DNA from 2 places in the Streptomyces sp. NPDC059398 genome. Region 1 is predicted to be linked to the other one. Evidence: riboswitches for the same ligand, from Rfam matches in the RefSeq annotation. Region 1 holds a riboswitch; the other holds the start of a gene.
What was found. A riboswitch is a leader RNA that binds a small molecule or an ion and turns the genes downstream of it on or off. The one in region 1 is predicted to bind glycine.
Positions count from the first base shown of each region.

Region 2: linked by a shared signal. The riboswitch ahead of gcvT (glycine cleavage system aminomethyltransferase GcvT) and the one ahead of gcvP (aminomethyl-transferring glycine dehydrogenase) in region 1 are both predicted to bind glycine.

Region 1 is NZ_JBHYWP010000114.1:17,794-25,592, forward strand. It holds gene gcvP (aminomethyl-transferring glycine dehydrogenase) at 1-1,836, opposite strand, end outside; glycine riboswitch at 2,024-2,122, opposite strand; gene ACFXBC_RS30300 (PRC-barrel domain-containing protein) at 2,263-2,640, shown strand; gene ACFXBC_RS30305 (MBL fold metallo-hydrolase) at 3,113-3,745, opposite strand; gene ACFXBC_RS30310 (MarR family winged helix-turn-helix transcriptional regulator) at 3,843-4,337, shown strand; gene ACFXBC_RS30315 (Bax inhibitor-1/YccA family protein) at 4,493-5,362, shown strand; gene ACFXBC_RS30320 (DUF4287 domain-containing protein) at 5,533-5,763, opposite strand; gene ACFXBC_RS30325 (hypothetical protein) at 5,889-6,206, shown strand; gene ACFXBC_RS30330 (hypothetical protein) at 6,277-7,107, opposite strand; gene ACFXBC_RS30335 (acetyl-CoA C-acetyltransferase) at 7,530-7,799, opposite strand, start outside.
Region 2 is NZ_JBHYWP010000003.1:76,720-84,518, forward strand. It holds gene ACFXBC_RS02240 (L-serine ammonia-lyase) at 1-531, opposite strand, end outside; gene glyA (serine hydroxymethyltransferase) at 722-1,984, opposite strand; gene gcvH (glycine cleavage system protein GcvH) at 2,002-2,382, opposite strand; gene gcvT (glycine cleavage system aminomethyltransferase GcvT) at 2,450-3,565, opposite strand; glycine riboswitch at 3,707-3,802, opposite strand; gene ACFXBC_RS02260 (AAA family ATPase) at 3,970-4,731, shown strand; gene ACFXBC_RS02265 (enhanced serine sensitivity protein SseB) at 4,830-5,579, shown strand; gene ACFXBC_RS02270 (enhanced serine sensitivity protein SseB C-terminal domain-containing protein) at 5,881-6,651, shown strand; gene ACFXBC_RS02275 (ABC transporter permease) at 6,990-7,799, shown strand, end outside.

The sequences.
Region 1 (7,799 bases):
ACTTGCGGCGTTGGTGCCGTGCGCCGACGACGGGATGAGGCAGACGGTGCGCGCGGTGTCGCCGTTGGCCCGGTGGTAGGCGCGCACGGCCAGCAGACCGGCCAGCTCACCCTGCGACCCGGCGTTGGGCTGGAGGGAGACCTTGTCGTATCCGGTGACCTCGGCGAGCCGCTCCTCCAGCTCCTGAATGAGCGTCAGGTAGCCCTGGGCCTGCTCGACCGGGGCGAAGGGATGCATCGCACCGAACTCGGGCCAGGTGACCGGCTCCATCTCGGTGGTGGCGTTGAGCTTCATCGTGCAGGAGCCGAGCGGGATCATCCCCCGGTCCAGCGCGTAGTCACGGTCGGCCAGCTTGCGCAGGTAGCGCAGCATCGCCGTCTCGGAACGGTGCTGGTGGAAGACCGGGTGGGTGAGGACGGCGTCCTCGCGCAGCAGCCCCGAGGGCAGCGCGTCGGCGGTGCGCCCGTCGAGCGCGTCGATGTCGCCCTCGGCGCCGAAGGCGGCCCAGACGGCGGCCAGCTGGGTACGCGTGGTGGTCTCGTCGCAGGCGATGGAGACCAGGTCCGCGTCGACCTGGTGGAGGTTGACCCCGCCCTCCCGGGCGGCGGCGACGACCTCGGCGGCCCGGCCCCCGGTCCGTACGGTGAGGGTGTCGAAGAAGTCGCCGTGCACGACGTCGGCCCCTGCGGCGCGCAGTCCCTCCGCGAGGACGGCGGCGTACCGGTGGGTGCGCCGGGCGATGTCCCGCAGGCCGTCGGGGCCGTGGTAGACGGCGTACATCCCGGCCATCACGGCGAGGAGCACCTGTGCGGTGCAGATGTTGCTGGTGGCCTTCTCGCGGCGGATGTGCTGCTCACGGGTCTGCAGGGCCAGCCGGTACGCCTTGTTGCCGTCGGCGTCGACGGAGACCCCGACGAGCCGGCCCGGCAGGCTGCGCGCGAACTTCTCGCGTACGGCCATGAACCCGGCGTGCGGCCCGCCGAAGCCCATCGGGACGCCGAACCGCTGCGTCGTGCCGACCGCGATGTCGGCGCCCAGCTCACCGGGCGAGGTGAGCAGCGTCAGCGCCAGCAGATCGGCGGCGACGGTGACGACCGCGCCCAGCTCGTGGGCGCGCTCGATGAGGGGGGCGATGTCCCGGACCCGGCCGGAGGCGCCGGGGTACTGGAGCAGGACGCCGAAGACACCGCGCTCGGCCACATCGGCCGGGATGCCGTCCGCGAGGTCGGCGACGACGACCTCGACACCGGCCGGCTCGGCGCGCGTGCGGATCACCGCGACGGTCTGCGGAAGGGCGTCGGCGTCGACCAGGAAGACACCGTTCTTGACCTTGCCGACCCGGCGCGCGAGGGACATCGCCTCGGCCGCCGCGGTGCCCTCGTCGAGGAGCGAGGCGCCCGAGGTGGGCAGACCGGTCAGATCGGCCACCACGGTCTGGAAGTTCAGCAGCGCCTCCAGACGTCCCTGGGAGATCTCCGGCTGGTAGGGCGTGTACGCCGTGTACCAGGCGGGGTTCTCCATGACGTTGCGCAGGATGACCGGCGGGGTGAACGTGCCGTAGTAGCCGAGCCCGATCATCGGGGCGAGGACCTGGTTGCGGTCGGCGAGCGCGCGCAGTTCGCCGAGGACCTCGGCCTCGGTGCGGGCGTCCGGGAGGTTCAGCGCGTCGGTGGTCCTGATGACCTCGGGGACGGCGGCCGATGTGAGCTCGGCGAGCGATCCGTAACCGACGTGGGCGAGCATCTTGGCCTGGGCCCCCGCGTCGGGCCCGATGTGGCGCTGCTCGAAGGGGGTGCCACGCTCCAGCTGGGAGAGCGGAGTGCGAGGGGAAGTCATGGCGGAGGCCTCCTGGTCGTTACGACCTGCGAGGGGTACCACGGCACGGGTACCCGGACGGCCTCCCCCTCTGTCATCTCAACCTGAGAGTTTCACCGGCCCGCCTTTCGACGTGCCCGCTTTCACCGTCGGTGAGGTAGGGATCCGGACGTGCCCGCCCGACGCCCGCCCTGCTTTCCAGAGTGACCTCGTCCGCGCGGTACGTGTGCCTGAGAGATTCCGGGGAGGAGTTGCTCCTTCGGCGCCCCCGGACGATGTGTCCGAAGGGCTCTCCCGCGCGGGGTCAGCAGCCACTGGCCAGCGTACCAGCGAGCCGCTTCGCACGGTGTTCGAGTGGCCGATACCCCGGATCTGGACTTCTCTGAGGGGAAGACCTTCGCAGGGGGCGGGAGACAGCGTGTTCCGTCGCGATCAGTTGGAGGAACCGTGCAGACCGACATAGATCCGCGCAGCCTGATCGGCCGCAAGGCATTCGACCGCAACGGCCTCAAGATAGGCACGGTCGACGAGGTCTACCTCGACGACGCCACCGGAGTCCCCGAGTGGGCCGCGGTACGCACCGGGCTGTTCAGCCGGGATGCCTTCGTCCCGCTGAAACCGAGCGAGCTGGTCAGCGAGACCCTGCGGGTGCCCTTCGACCGGACCCTGATCAAGGAAGCGCCGGACTTCGGTGTCGGCCGCCACCTCTCACCGGAACAGGAACTCCAGCTCTACCACCACTACGGGCTCGGTATTTCGGCCCCCACACCGCCCCCGCCCGACCGCGACTTCGGCCGGCTCGCGGGCGAGGAGGAACGCGCCTGACCCGCTTCCCCGGACGCGGCGCCCGACCGACCCGGCGCGGCTCCCGACCTCGCGCCGTCTTCCCCGGCCCAGGACCCCGGCCGACCCGTCGCCGCCCCGGACCCCGCGCCATCTTCCCCGGCCCTGAACCCCGGCCCGGGGCGGGGCGCCCCCCGCCCCCCGCCGCCCCCCCGGGGGCCCAGCTGTCCCCGGCTCATCCGGGCCGGAACCCCTTCGACCGGGGGCATTTCCCGAAGCCAGAGCGTCATCGCAGGTCAGAGGGCGGGGCGATTCCGGTTCAAGTCCGGTTCCGGGCACTCCCGCCGGACGCCGGGCGCGGCCGGCGGAAGGTGCCGACGCGGGCACGTCGCCGGGAACCTCGTGCCGTCGAGCAGAGTACGTGTCCGGATTTCCTTGCCCGTGACCGATTGCCGTGGTGCAACCGGCCCGGAAACGCGGGGCGTTGGCCCGGCCCCCCTCCCGGATCCCCGGATCAGAGCTCGGTGGATGCGCCCGGGGCGAGAATCTCCAGCGGGATGCCGGTCAGTCCGTCCTCGCCGAGGAACATGGCGGCCGAACTCTGGCCCAGCTCGCTGAGCATCAGCTCGTGGATCTGGATGCTGCGGCCGGGGCGCACGGCTTGCACGAAGTCGGCGGCCTCGCCGAACTTCGTCCACGGGCCGCTGGTCGGCAGCAGCAGCGTCTCGACGGGGGCCTCGGGCACGGAGTAGGAGTCGCCGGGGTGGAAGACGCGGCCCTCCACCAGGAACCCGACGTTCTGCCCCTGCGGGATCTTCTCGTGGATGAGCGCGTGCTGCTCGCCGTGCACGGTCACCTGGAAGCCCGCGACGTCGATCCGGTCGCCGGCCGACACGGCGACAGCCTGCGCACCCAGCTTCGCCGCCGCCTCGGCGGTGGTGTGGACCGTGAGGCCGGGGCGCCTGGCCAGCTCCGCCCTGAGTGCGGCCTCGTCGAAGTGGTCGAAGTGCTCGTGGGTGACGAGGATCGCGTCGGCGTCGGCGATCAGCTCAGCCGCGTTCGGTGTGAAGGTGCCCGGGTCGATCAGCAGGGTGCGGTCGCCGTCGGTGAGGGTGACACAGGCGTGGGCGTGCTTGGTGAGGCGCATGGGATTCCTCTCTCTGTTCTCTGTACTCAATCTCTGCATCTGATCTCTGCACTGATCTCTGCAACGAAACTGTACAGCCACATTGTATATTTTCCGGATGGACCTTGATGACGAAGACATCGCCGAGGAGCTGCGGCGCTCGATCGGGCGGTTCGTGCGCGCCGTCCGTGCCCGCGCCGACACGGTGCCGCCGATGCAGGCCACGGCGCTGGGGACGCTCGACCGCGAGGGCCCGCAGACCATCGCCGGTCTGGCCGCCGCACACGGGGTGAAGCACCAGAGCATGAGCCGTACGGTCATCGAGCTGGAGGCGCTCGGTCTGGTCAGCCGCTCCCGTAACCAGCGCGACGGGCGCTCCTTCCTCATCGCGATCACTCCGGCGGGCGCCGAGGCCCTCGACGGTGACCGGCGCACCCGCCGTCGCTGGGTGGCGGACACCATCGCGGAGCGGCTGACCGCCGACGAGAGACGCACCCTGCTCGCCGTCCCGGACCTGCTCGACCGTCTCTCGGGCGCTGCCGAGCGGCCGGAACGACCCCGGCCGGGGTCGGTGGGGGCCCATGCCAGGGAAGCCGGTCCGGATCGGCCGTGAGGTGCCCGCGCCGGGGATGACCACGGTCCGGCCCGCATCGAAGGCACCGAAGGCACCGAAAGCACCGAAAGATCCTTCCCAGGCACTACGTCCTTCTCTTTGCTCTCCCATTACTCTGGTCCCGAGGCCACGCACCGTGGCCACTGAGGAGTGAGATGAGGAGCAGCAACCCGGTCTTCTCGCGACGGGGCTTCAGCCGCGACAACGGCTACGCGGGGTTCAACGCGGCGCCGCAGGCCGGGGGCCCAGCGGTAGGGACCAACCCGTACGCGCAGAACCCGTCAGGCCAGAACCCGTACGCCGCCAACCCGTACGTGACCGACCCCGACGGCCCCCAGGCGCCCGCCCGCGCCGGCGCGATGACGATGGACGACGTCGTCACGCGTACGGCCGTCACGCTCGGCACGGTCGTGGTCGGCGCGGCTCTGGCCTGGGTGCTGCTGCCGGTCTCGTCGACCAGTTACGGACTGGCCTTCGGCTCCGCGCTGGTGGCCTTCGTCCTGGCGATGGTGCAGTCCTTCAAGCGGACACCGGCGCCCGCGCTGATCCTCGGTTACGCGTTCTTCGAGGGCATCTTCCTCGGCGTGATCAGCGAGATGTACAACAGCCAGTGGTCGGGTGCGCCCTTCCAGGCGGTGCTGGGCACGATGGCGGTGTCGGCCGCGAGCCTGGTGGCGTACAAGCAGCGCTGGATCCGGGTCACCGCGCGGTACGCCTGGATCGGCATGATCATCGCCATGGCCTTCCTCATGGTGATGGTGGTCAATCTGCTGCTGGTCGCCTTCGGTGTCGCCGGTGACGGCGGACTGCGCGACTTCGGGCCGCTCGGCGCGCTCGTCGGGGTGCTGGCGATCCTGATCGGCTGCTTCTTCCTGACGCTGGACTTCAAGCAGATCGAGGACGGCATCACCTACGGCGCTCCGCGCGAGGAGTCATGGCTCGCGGCCTTCGGGCTGACCATGTCGCTCGTCTGGATCTACCTGGAGATGCTGCGGCTGGTCGCGATCTTCAGCGGTAACGACTAGATCGGTAACGACTGGATCCAGAGCGGCCATCGGCCGACAGTGAGGGGCCCGTCCGGACGTTCTCGTTCCGGGCGGGCCCCTTCGGCTTCACTGGACCGGTGTTCACTGGACCGGCGTTCACTGGATCGGATGAGCGGCTCTGTGGTGCCGGGTGAGTTCCCGGAGGGCTGCTACAGCAGGCGCCGTGCGGCTCGTCTCAGGTCGTACTCGTGGATGATCGCCTTGGCATGGCCGTAGGCGAGGTGGTGTTCGGTCCTGAGCCAGCTGACCTTCTCGTCGAAGCGGACGAGGGTGGGGCCTTCGTCGACGGCGCGCAGCCAGTCGGACACTTCACGGCCCGTGCACTCGGGGATGCGGGAGAGCATGTTGCGATGGGTCTCTTCGGAGAAGACTTGGGACATCGGCGCCTCCGGAGGCATTGCGCTGAGTCGGCCTTGCTGAGTCGGCCTTACTGGTGCCTTCCCTGCACCGTGCCTCAGCATCGGCCCGTTGGCAACAGTCCGGGGCGGGCGCGTAGGGTCGCGGCGTGCTCGATACGACCCCTCTCACCGCCGCCGCCGACCGCTTCGCCGACCGGCTGCGCTCCGCACCGCAGAGCCGGCTCCAGCGGGGTGCCGCCGCCGTCGGGCTCGCGCTGGCCAGGGAACTGTCGTCGCGTGCCCAGCGCCTGGAGTCTCCGGACTCCGCCGTGCGGACCATGCCGGATGCCGGGATGTTCGCGGTGGCCGACCAACTCGCCGTCGCCGCACACGACTTGGCCGAGGAGCTGCGAACGGCCCCGTCCGTCGAGCTGGACGAGGCCGTGAAGTCGGTGGAGTCGGCGGAGGCCGGATCGGGGCTGTGAGGGGCGCGAGCGGTGCGACCCGGGGGGCGTGAGATACGCAAGTCCCGTGCGGGCGCGCCCCGGTGGTGCGTTACAGCGACGCTATGACGCGGTCCGCGAGGATGTAGACGTTCTCCTCGCCGCAGGTGAAGGTCAGCGCGTACGCACCGGAGATGCCGGAACCGCCCAGCAGGACCGGGTTGTCGCCCGCGCGCAGGGCCTCGGAGAGCCGCTCGGCGGTCTCGCGGTGGCCCGGGGTCATGCAGAGCGTGGTGCCGTCCGTGAAGACGTACACATCGAGCGTCCCGAGCGGGCCGGGACGGACGTCGGAGAGCGCGGTGCGGGTCTCGGCCAGCTCTTCGAGGCGGGTCACCATGCGCTCGTGCTCGGTCACCACCGGGGTCTGCACCGGGACGAAGTCGGGGTGCGAGGGGTGCCTGCGGCGGGCCGCGGCCAGTTCGGCGCTGTCCGGCGCGTACTCCTCGGCGCCCGGCTCCTCGTCCGCTTCGGCGCTCTGCTCGACGGCCGACTCCAGCTCAGGACCGAAGCCGGTCTCGAAGGCCGGGTCCATGCCGGTGAAATCGGTCTGGCGCGGCAGGAAGAACGCGGCGTCGTCCCCGAGGCCGGTCAGACCGCCGAGGAGGGACGGGGCGTCCGCCGCGTCGCGGGACTCCTGGGCGGCCCAGAAGGCGCGCGCCTCGGCCAGCTCGCGTTCGCGCTCCTCGGCCAGTGCTTCGGCGACGGCCGCGCGTATCTCGTCCGCCGGGGTCTCCTCGCGGGCTGCCGGTATGGCCGCGCCCCGGGCGTTGCCGCCGGAGGCGCCCGCGAGGTCGTCGCGGAGCGCGGCGATCTGGCGGCGCAGGCCGTGTGCGGCATGCAGGGACGCAGCGCCGACGGCCGTGGCGGCGGCCGTCGTCAGCAGCAGGGCAATCGACAAAGTGCTCACTGACTTACTCCCGGATTCAATCGTTCCCCGACTTCCTACATCAGCTTGTCGTGAGAGCGCGCCCCCCGGCAGTGCATTACGTCATGAATTGGACAGGTCTTTGGGCCCTGGTTTTCCCTCTGAGGCTGCTGTGACCTGCGGGAATCAAGTGACCCCGGGAGATAGGTCACATCCTGGGGGAGATTCGGTCACGACTGGGCGGCGAGAGGCGTGAGTGGCGGTGAGTTGTGACAGTGCCGTCATCAACCATGCCTCTGGGTAGCGGAGTTGCGAGCGCCCCGACCCCTCCGGCAGGAGGGATCGGGGCGCATGGTTCGACGCGGTGTCACTGGTTGACCACGCTGTGTATCGCAGGGGCGGCCTGCGCCGCGCGGCCGGATTCAGCTCTGCGCCAGGGGTCAGCTGAGGCGCTCGATGACCATCGCCATACCCTGACCGCCGCCCACGCACATCGTCTCCAGGCCGAACTGCTTGTCGTGGAACTGGAGGCTGTTGATCAGCGTGCCGGTGATGCGCGCGCCGGTCATGCCGAAGGGGTGGCCGACGGCGATCGCCCCGCCGTTCACATTCACCTTGTCCAGGTCGAGGCCCAGGTCGCGGTAGGACGGGATGACCTGGGCCGCGAACGCCTCGTTCAGTTCGGCCAGGTCGATGTCGCCGATCGTCAG
Region 2 (7,799 bases), on a different contig from region 1:
GGTACGGAAAGGGTGCTTCAGGACGGTGTCGTCCAGGACGATGCGGTCCTCGCCCACGGCGTCCTCGTCCACCACGAAGCCGCCGCCCACCGAGTAGTACGTCTTCTCCAGGAGCGGCGCGCCCTCGGTGTCGTACGCGAAGACCGTCATCCCGTTCGCGTGGTACGGCAGGGCCTTGCGCCGGTGCAGGATCAGGTCCGCGTCGTAGTCGAAGCCGATCTCGTGCGCGCCGAGGATGCTGATGCGGCCACTGGTGCGGATCTGCTCGATGCGCTCGTCGGCGTGCTCGACATCGACCGTGCGCGGGGACTCGCCCTCCAGGCCGAGGAGTACCGCCTTCGGGGTTCCGTGTCCGTGCCCCGTTGCGCCCAGCGAACCGAAGAGCTCGGCGCGGACCGAGCCGGTGTGGGCCAGCAGACCCTCGTTCTTCAGCCGCGCGGCGAACATCCGGGCGGCCCGCATCGGGCCCACCGTGTGGGAGCTGGACGGACCGATGCCGACCGAGAAGAGGTCGAAGACCGATATGGCCACAGGGAACTCCTTGGTGAGGTAGACGCCGTTGTCTGCCGGGGTGGTGCAGAGAAAGCGCGGTACAGCGGTGAGCAAGTGCGTACGTGGTGCGGGGCACCCCGCTCACCGACCAGTGTGCGGGGTGCCCCGTGGTTCGTACAAAACCGTACTGATCCGGACCGACCGGTCCTGCAACCGTACGGGTCCGGGCCTACTTCAGCCCGGGGTAGAGCGGGAACTTCCCGGCCAGCGCGGAGACCCGGGCGGCCAGCGCCTCCCGGTCGTAGGCAGGCTTCAGCGCGGACGCGATGATGTCCGCGACCTCGGAGAAGTCCTCGGCCTGGAAACCACGGGTGGCCAGGGCCGGAGTGCCGATCCGCAGCCCCGATGTGACCATCGGGGGGCGCGGGTCGTTCGGGACGGCGTTGCGGTTGACCGTGATGCCGATCTCGTGGAGACGGTCCTCGGCCTGCTGGCCGTCGAGCTCCGAGTTGCGCAGGTCCACCAGGACCAGATGCACATCGGTGCCGCCGGAGAGGACCGAGACACCGTGCTCGGTGACATCGGCCTGCACCAGACGCTCGGCCAGGATGCGGGAGCCGTCCAGGGTGCGCTGCTGGCGCTCCTTGAAGTCGTCCGTCGCCGCCACCTTGAAGGCGACCGCCTTCGCCGCGATCACATGCTCCAGCGGGCCGCCCTGCTGACCGGGGAAGACCGCCGAGTTGATCTTCTTGGCGAGCTCGGCGGTGGAGAGGATCACACCACCGCGCGGGCCGCCCAGCGTCTTGTGCGTGGTCGTGGTGACGACATGCGCGTGCGGGACGGGCGACGGGTGCAGACCCGCGGCCACCAGGCCGGCGAAGTGCGCCATGTCGACCATCAGATACGCGCCGACCTCGTCGGCGATCTCGCGGAACGCGGCGAAGTCCAGCTGGCGCGGGTAGGCGGACCAGCCGGCCACGATCAGCTTCGGCTGGGTCTCCTTGGCGAGGCGGGCGACCTCGGCCATGTCGACCTGGCCGGTCTCCTCGTCGACGTGGTACGCGACCACGTTGTAGAGCTTGCCGGAGAAGTTGATCTTCATGCCGTGGGTCAGGTGACCGCCGTGCGCGAGGTTCAGGCCCATGATCGTGTCACCGGGCTTGAGCAGCGCGAACATCGCGGCCGCGTTCGCCTGGGCGCCCGAGTGCGGCTGGACGTTCGCGTGCTCGGCGCCGAAGAGCGCCTTCACACGGTCGATCGCGATCGTCTCGACCACGTCGACGTGCTCACAGCCGCCGTAGTAGCGGCGGCCCGGGTAGCCCTCGGCGTACTTGTTGGTGAGGACGGAGCCCTGGGCCTCCATGACCGCGACCGGAGCGAAGTTCTCCGAGGCGATCATTTCGAGGGTGGACTGCTGGCGGACCAGCTCGGCGTCGACAGCGGCGGCGACGTCCGGGTCGAGCTCGTGGAGGGAGGAATCAAGAAGTGACATCAATAGTCCCTAGGTCCCTAGTTGCCGGCGGAGAGAGCGGCGTACTCGTCGGCGGAGAGCAGGTCGTCCGGCTCGCCGGTGACGCGCACCTTGAACAGCCAGCCGCCCTCGTACGGGGCGGTGTTCACCAGCGACGGGTCGTCGACGACGTCCTGGTTGATCTCGGTGATCTCACCGGAGACCGGGGCGTACAGATCGCTGACCGACTTGGTCGACTCCAGCTCGCCGCAGGTCTCGCCCGCGGTGACCGTGGACCCGGCCTCAGGGAGCTGGGCGTAGACGACGTCACCGAGCGCGTTGGCCGCGAACTCCGTGATGCCGACCGTCGAGACGCCGTCCTCGGCGACCGACAGCCACTCGTGCTCCTTGCTGTAACGCAGCTGCTGGGGGTTGCTCATGACCTGATTCTCCTGGATGCGGGGGAGTGCTGGTGAACAGTGGTCTTACGGGCTGAGATGGTGTGGGTCACTTCTGGCGCTTGTAGAAGGGGAGGGCCACGACCTCGTACGGCTCATGGGTACCGCGGATGTCCACGCCCACACCGGACGTGCCGGGCTCCGCGTATGCCGCGTCGACGTACGCCATGGCGATCGGCCTGCCCAGCGTCGGGGACGGGGCGCCCGATGTGACCTCGCCGACGACCTGGCCGTCCGCGACGACCTGGTAGCCCGCGCGGGGGACCCGGCGGCCCTCGGCGATCAGGCCGACCAGCTTGCGCGGCGGGGCCGAAGCGGCGCGCTCGGCGGCGGCCTCCAGGGCGGTGCGCCCGACGAAGTCGCCCTCCTTCTCGAACTTGACGACCCGCCCGAGACCGGCGTCGAAGGGCGTCAGCGCGGTGGTCAGCTCATGGCCGTACAGCGGCATGCCGGCCTCCAGGCGCAGGGTGTCGCGGCAGGACAGACCACAGGGCACGAGACCGGCCGGGGTGCCCGCTTCGGTGAGGGCCTGCCAGAGCTTCTCGGCGTCGGCCGGGGCGGTGAACAGCTCGAAACCGTCCTCGCCCGTGTAGCCGGTCCTGGCGATGAGCGCAGGGATACCGGCGACGGTGCCGGGCAGACCGGCGTAGTACTTCAGCCCGTCCAGGTCGGCGTCGGTGAGCGACTTCAGGATGCCGGAGGATTCCGGGCCCTGTACGGCCAGCAGGGCGTAGGCGTCGCGGTCGTCCCGTACGACGGCGTCGAAACCGCCCGCGCGTGCGGTCAGCGCGTCCAGGACGGTCTGTGCGTTGCCCGCGTTGGCGACGACCATGTACTCCTGCTCGCCCAGCCGGTAGACGATCAGGTCGTCCAGGATCCCGCCGTCCTCCTGGCAGATCATGGTGTAGCGGGCGCGGCCGTTGCCGACGGTGGAGATGTTGCCGACCAGCGCGTGGTCGAGCAGCCGCACGGCCTCCGGGCCGCTGACGGTGATCTCGCCCATGTGGGAGAGGTCGAAGAGACCGGCACGGGTCCGTACGGCGATGTGCTCGTCGCGCTCACTGGCGTAGCGCAGCGGCATGTCCCAGCCCGCGAAGTCGGTCATGGTCGCGCCCAGCGAACGGTGCAGGGCGTCGAGTGCGGTGAGGCGGGGCGTGGGGCTCATATGCGGTACTCCCGGGGCATGACAGACGAGGACGATCCTCCCCATCTGTCATCGGAACCTGAGAGGTTCGCCGGCGCCTGTCGGGAGGGCGCGGCTTGCACCTTGGGTGGGACCGCGGGGCGGTCCGCTTTTCAGATCTGCCTCGTCCGCGCGGTACGGGGCCTGAGAGATTACAAGGGAGGGACTTGCTCCTTCGGCGCCCCGGCCAGTGACCGGGAACTCTCCCGCGCGGATTCGAACGGCCTGTATGGAGTTGGCGCGCACATCATCGCATGCCGGGCGATCGTTGCCCCACCGGTCTCGCATTACTCTTTCTTTACACTTCGCCGACGGGGGTATGCACAAGGACGCAGGCATGCGCAGGCGCAGGCGGCGTACGGGGTGGCCCGACAGGGGGAGCGGCCATGGTGGGACAGGAGCGGCGTGCGGATCCGGCGCCGGAGACGGTGCCCGGCGGGCCGGGGGCCGGGGCCGGGTGGCCGGCGGGATCCGGGCAGGAGGCGGCCGGGCGGACGGTGGGGCCGGGGCCCGCACGGACCGTGGCCGGGCCGGCCGTACGGAGTGGACGGGCGGGATCCGGGCGCGCGCCCGCGGTGCGGGACCTGCGCCGGCGGACCGGCCGCAGCCCGCACGCCCTGGTGTTCGCCGCGGGGGACGTGGTGGTCCTGTCCGGACTGCCGGGCAGCGGCAAGTCCACGCTGTTGCGCAGGGCCGCCGGGGCGTACGGAATCGACTCGCAGGACACCCGGGACCGCTGGGAGCGCCGGCTGCCGCGCCTGCTGCCGTACTGGAGCTACCGGCCGCTGGTGCGGGCCGCCCACTACGGCAGGCTGTGGCGGGCCCTGCGCTCGGGTGCCGGTGTCGTCGTGCACGACTGCGGTACGCACTTCTGGGTCCGTGCCCTGCTGGCCCGCACGGCGCGGCGGCGCGGCAGCGCCCTGCATCTGCTGCTGCTCGACGTGACGCCCGCGATGGCGCTGGCCGGCCAGGCCGAGCGCGGCCGGAAGGTCTCCGCGTACGCCTTCGCCCGGCACCGCGGGGCGGTCGCCGGGCTGGTCCGGGCGGCCGAGCGGGCGCGGCTGCCCGCCGGTTGCCGTTCGGCCGTGCTGCTCGACCGGGAGGCTGCGGCCGTGCTGCGCGCGATCCGCTTCGGGGCGGCGGATTGAAGGAGCTCAGCTGTCTGTCGTGGCGGGGGCCGTTAGGGTCGGTCGGCAGGTGAACGCGTGCACGGATGCACAGGTGAGAAGGGGATACCTCGGTGGACATGGCATGGCCGGGAAATGAGCTCGAAGAGGTCCTGACCGCATCGGTCGGGAACCCCGGCGCGGGCGGCCGGCTGATCGAGGTGCTGGGGCGCAGCAATCTCTGGGTTCCGCTGCCCAACGGCGGCGGGCAGGAGAGCAGTTCACTCGACCTGCCCACCGTCGAGATCGAGGGCGGGGCCTATGTGCCGGTCTTCAGCTCGGAGGCGCAGTTCCTCCAGTGCGTCGGCTCGCACTACTCCTTCGCGGTGGCCCCCGCCGTCGAGTTCGCCCGGGGGCTGCCGCCGCAGCTGGGTCTCGTGGTGAACCCGGGCGGTGCGATCGGCATGCCGCTGCCGCCGCCCGCGGTGGCCGAACTCTGCCGCAGCGGCCGGACCCCCCTCGACGGGCCCGCGACCGGCGGCCGGGTGCGGCTCTTCGAGCCGGACTGGCAGGAGGAGCCGGTCGACTTCCTCTCCGCCGCCGCGGGCGAGTTCGAGGAGTCGGGTGTGGTCCGCTCGGCCCGCCGGGCCCTCGCCTCCATCGAGGGCGGCGACCCGGTCCTCTTCGTCGGGGTCGAGTTCGCGACATGGGACGGCGCGGGCCGCAACGCCCCGATGGACGCGCTCGGCCGGGCGCTGCACCGGGTCGAGGTGAGCTGGCCGGTCAATCTCGTCCTCCTCGATGTGGCGCAGGACCCGGTCGCCGACTGGATGCTGGAGAAGGTCAGGCCGTTCTACGTCAGGGCCGGGGCGGAGGGGCCGGTGCTGTAGGGGCGGTACCGAGGGGCCGCTGCGGCGGGCCCGGTACCGCGGGACGGGAGGAGCGGACGGTCCGGTGCCGCGCAGGCGCACCGAACCCGCCGCAGCCTAAGCTGGTCGGATGCGTGGGACGCACGGGACGGCCGGCCCGCGGACTGGCCGGAATCGTGCGGCCGACCGGACGGGCGGACCAGCGGCCGGCCGGATGGCCGGAATCGCACGGGCGAACGGTGTGGACCGCGCCGGGCGGGCCGCGTCCCGGCGCATGGCACAAGCACGTCAACGGGTGGATCGAAGAGGGGCGGGACCCAGGGTGAGCGCGTCGGGCACGACGGCCGGGCAGGTCGAGCAGATGCTGCTCCAGGTGACCCCCGGGCGGTACGACGCCTATGAGGCACTGCTGCAGGCGCTCGCCGACAGCCAGGTCTGGATGCTGCTCTGGAACGGCCGGGCCGGGTCGCCGGACGCCCAGTACGGGAACATGGAGATCGAAGGCCTCGGTTACGCCCCGTGTGTGACATCGGCGCAGGAGCTGGCGGTCTCCGGCTGGAACCGTTCGCACGAGGTGGTCACCGGCCGTGACATCGCGCGCTCCCTCTACCCGGACCACTGGGGAATCTGGCTCAATCCGCATGCCCCCGGCGGCGGTGTCGGCATCCCCTGGACCGACCTGCGCCGTATCGCCACCGGTCTGGACCGGATGCCCGCCGGACCGCTGCGGCTCTCCGAACCGGCCATCGAGATCCCGCAGTTCTACGCGCTGCTCACCCAGAGCGCCCACCACACCCCGGCGATCCGCTCATTGAGCCGGGCCTGGGTGCAGCCCGCGCTCGGCACCCCGTATCTGGCCATCGGGCTCGATCTGTACGACACCAGCCAGCAGTCCGTGGATTCGGTGCGGGCGATGATGCAGCAGTCGATCGCCGCGGTTCCGGAGGGGCTGCCGGTGTCGACCGTGGCGCTCTCCGACGCGTACGACCCGGTCGGGATGTGGCTGCGGGCCAACTGCCGCCCCTTCTACGACCGTGAGGCCCACGCGGCCTCCTCTCCCGCGGCGGGATACGGATACCCGCCGGTAGGCTGAGTGTCCCAATTGGGCCGTCAACAGCGGTTGTTGGGTGCGATGTCCGAACTGGCCCATTGGTGAGGAAAGTTTCCGCTCAGCCGGTCCTGACGTCCGGATAACGGAAGTCCATTAACCGCATCACGGTTGCGCATACATTCACCTTCAGGTCTGGCGGGTGATCGCAACCGCAATGAAGACTCCCTGCATCGAGCATCGTCGTGCCCTTGTTGCGACGTGCCATGAACACATTCCGTCACTTCAGCACAGTGGCATCACCCGATGCGCTAGATGCACAGCAGCCGCCACCGCGGCAGGTACGGGCCGGCCACCGCCGGCCGGGAGGGGTCAAAGGCACTGTGACCGCACCGATCGAGACCACCGGGTCGACTGCCGAAGCGCAGCCGGAGGCAGTACTCACGGGGGCCACGCAGAGCCAGATCGAGGGCCGTTCGCTCGGCCGGATCGCCTGGACGCGTTTCAAGCGGGACAAGGTCGCCATGGCCGGCGGGGTCGTCGTGATCCTGCTGGTGCTGGTCGCCCTCCTCTCCAAGCCGATCCAGGCGATGTTCGGGCTCGACCCCAACGGCTTCCACCAGAATCTGGTGGACCCGGCTCTGCTGGGGCCCAAGGGCAGCTTCGGCGGCATCAGTTGGAGCCACCCGCTGGGTGTGGAGCCGCAGACCGGCCGGGACATCCTGGCGCGCATCATCGAGGGCTCCTGGGTCTCCCTGGTGGTCGCCGCCGGGTCGACGCTCCTCTCGGTGGTCATCGGTGTCGTGATGGGCGTGGTGGCCGGCTTCTACGGCGGCTGGGTGGACAGCGGCATCAGCCGTCTGATGGACACCTTCCTGGCGTTCCCGCTGCTGCTGTTCGCGATCTCCATCTCCGCATCGCTGCAGGGCAACGCGTTCGGCCTCAGCGGTCTGACGCTCCGTATCTGCGTGCTGATCTTCGTGATCGGATTCTTCAACTGGCCCTACATGGGCCGCATCGTCCGCGCGCAGACGCTCAGCCTGCGTGAACGGGAGTTCGTCGAGGCCGCCCGCTCGCTGGGGGCCCGCGGGCCCTTCATCCTCCTGCGCGAGCTGCTCCCGAACCTGGTCGCGCCGATCCTCGTCTACTCGACGCTGCTGATCCCCACCAACATCCTCTTCGAGGCGTCCCTG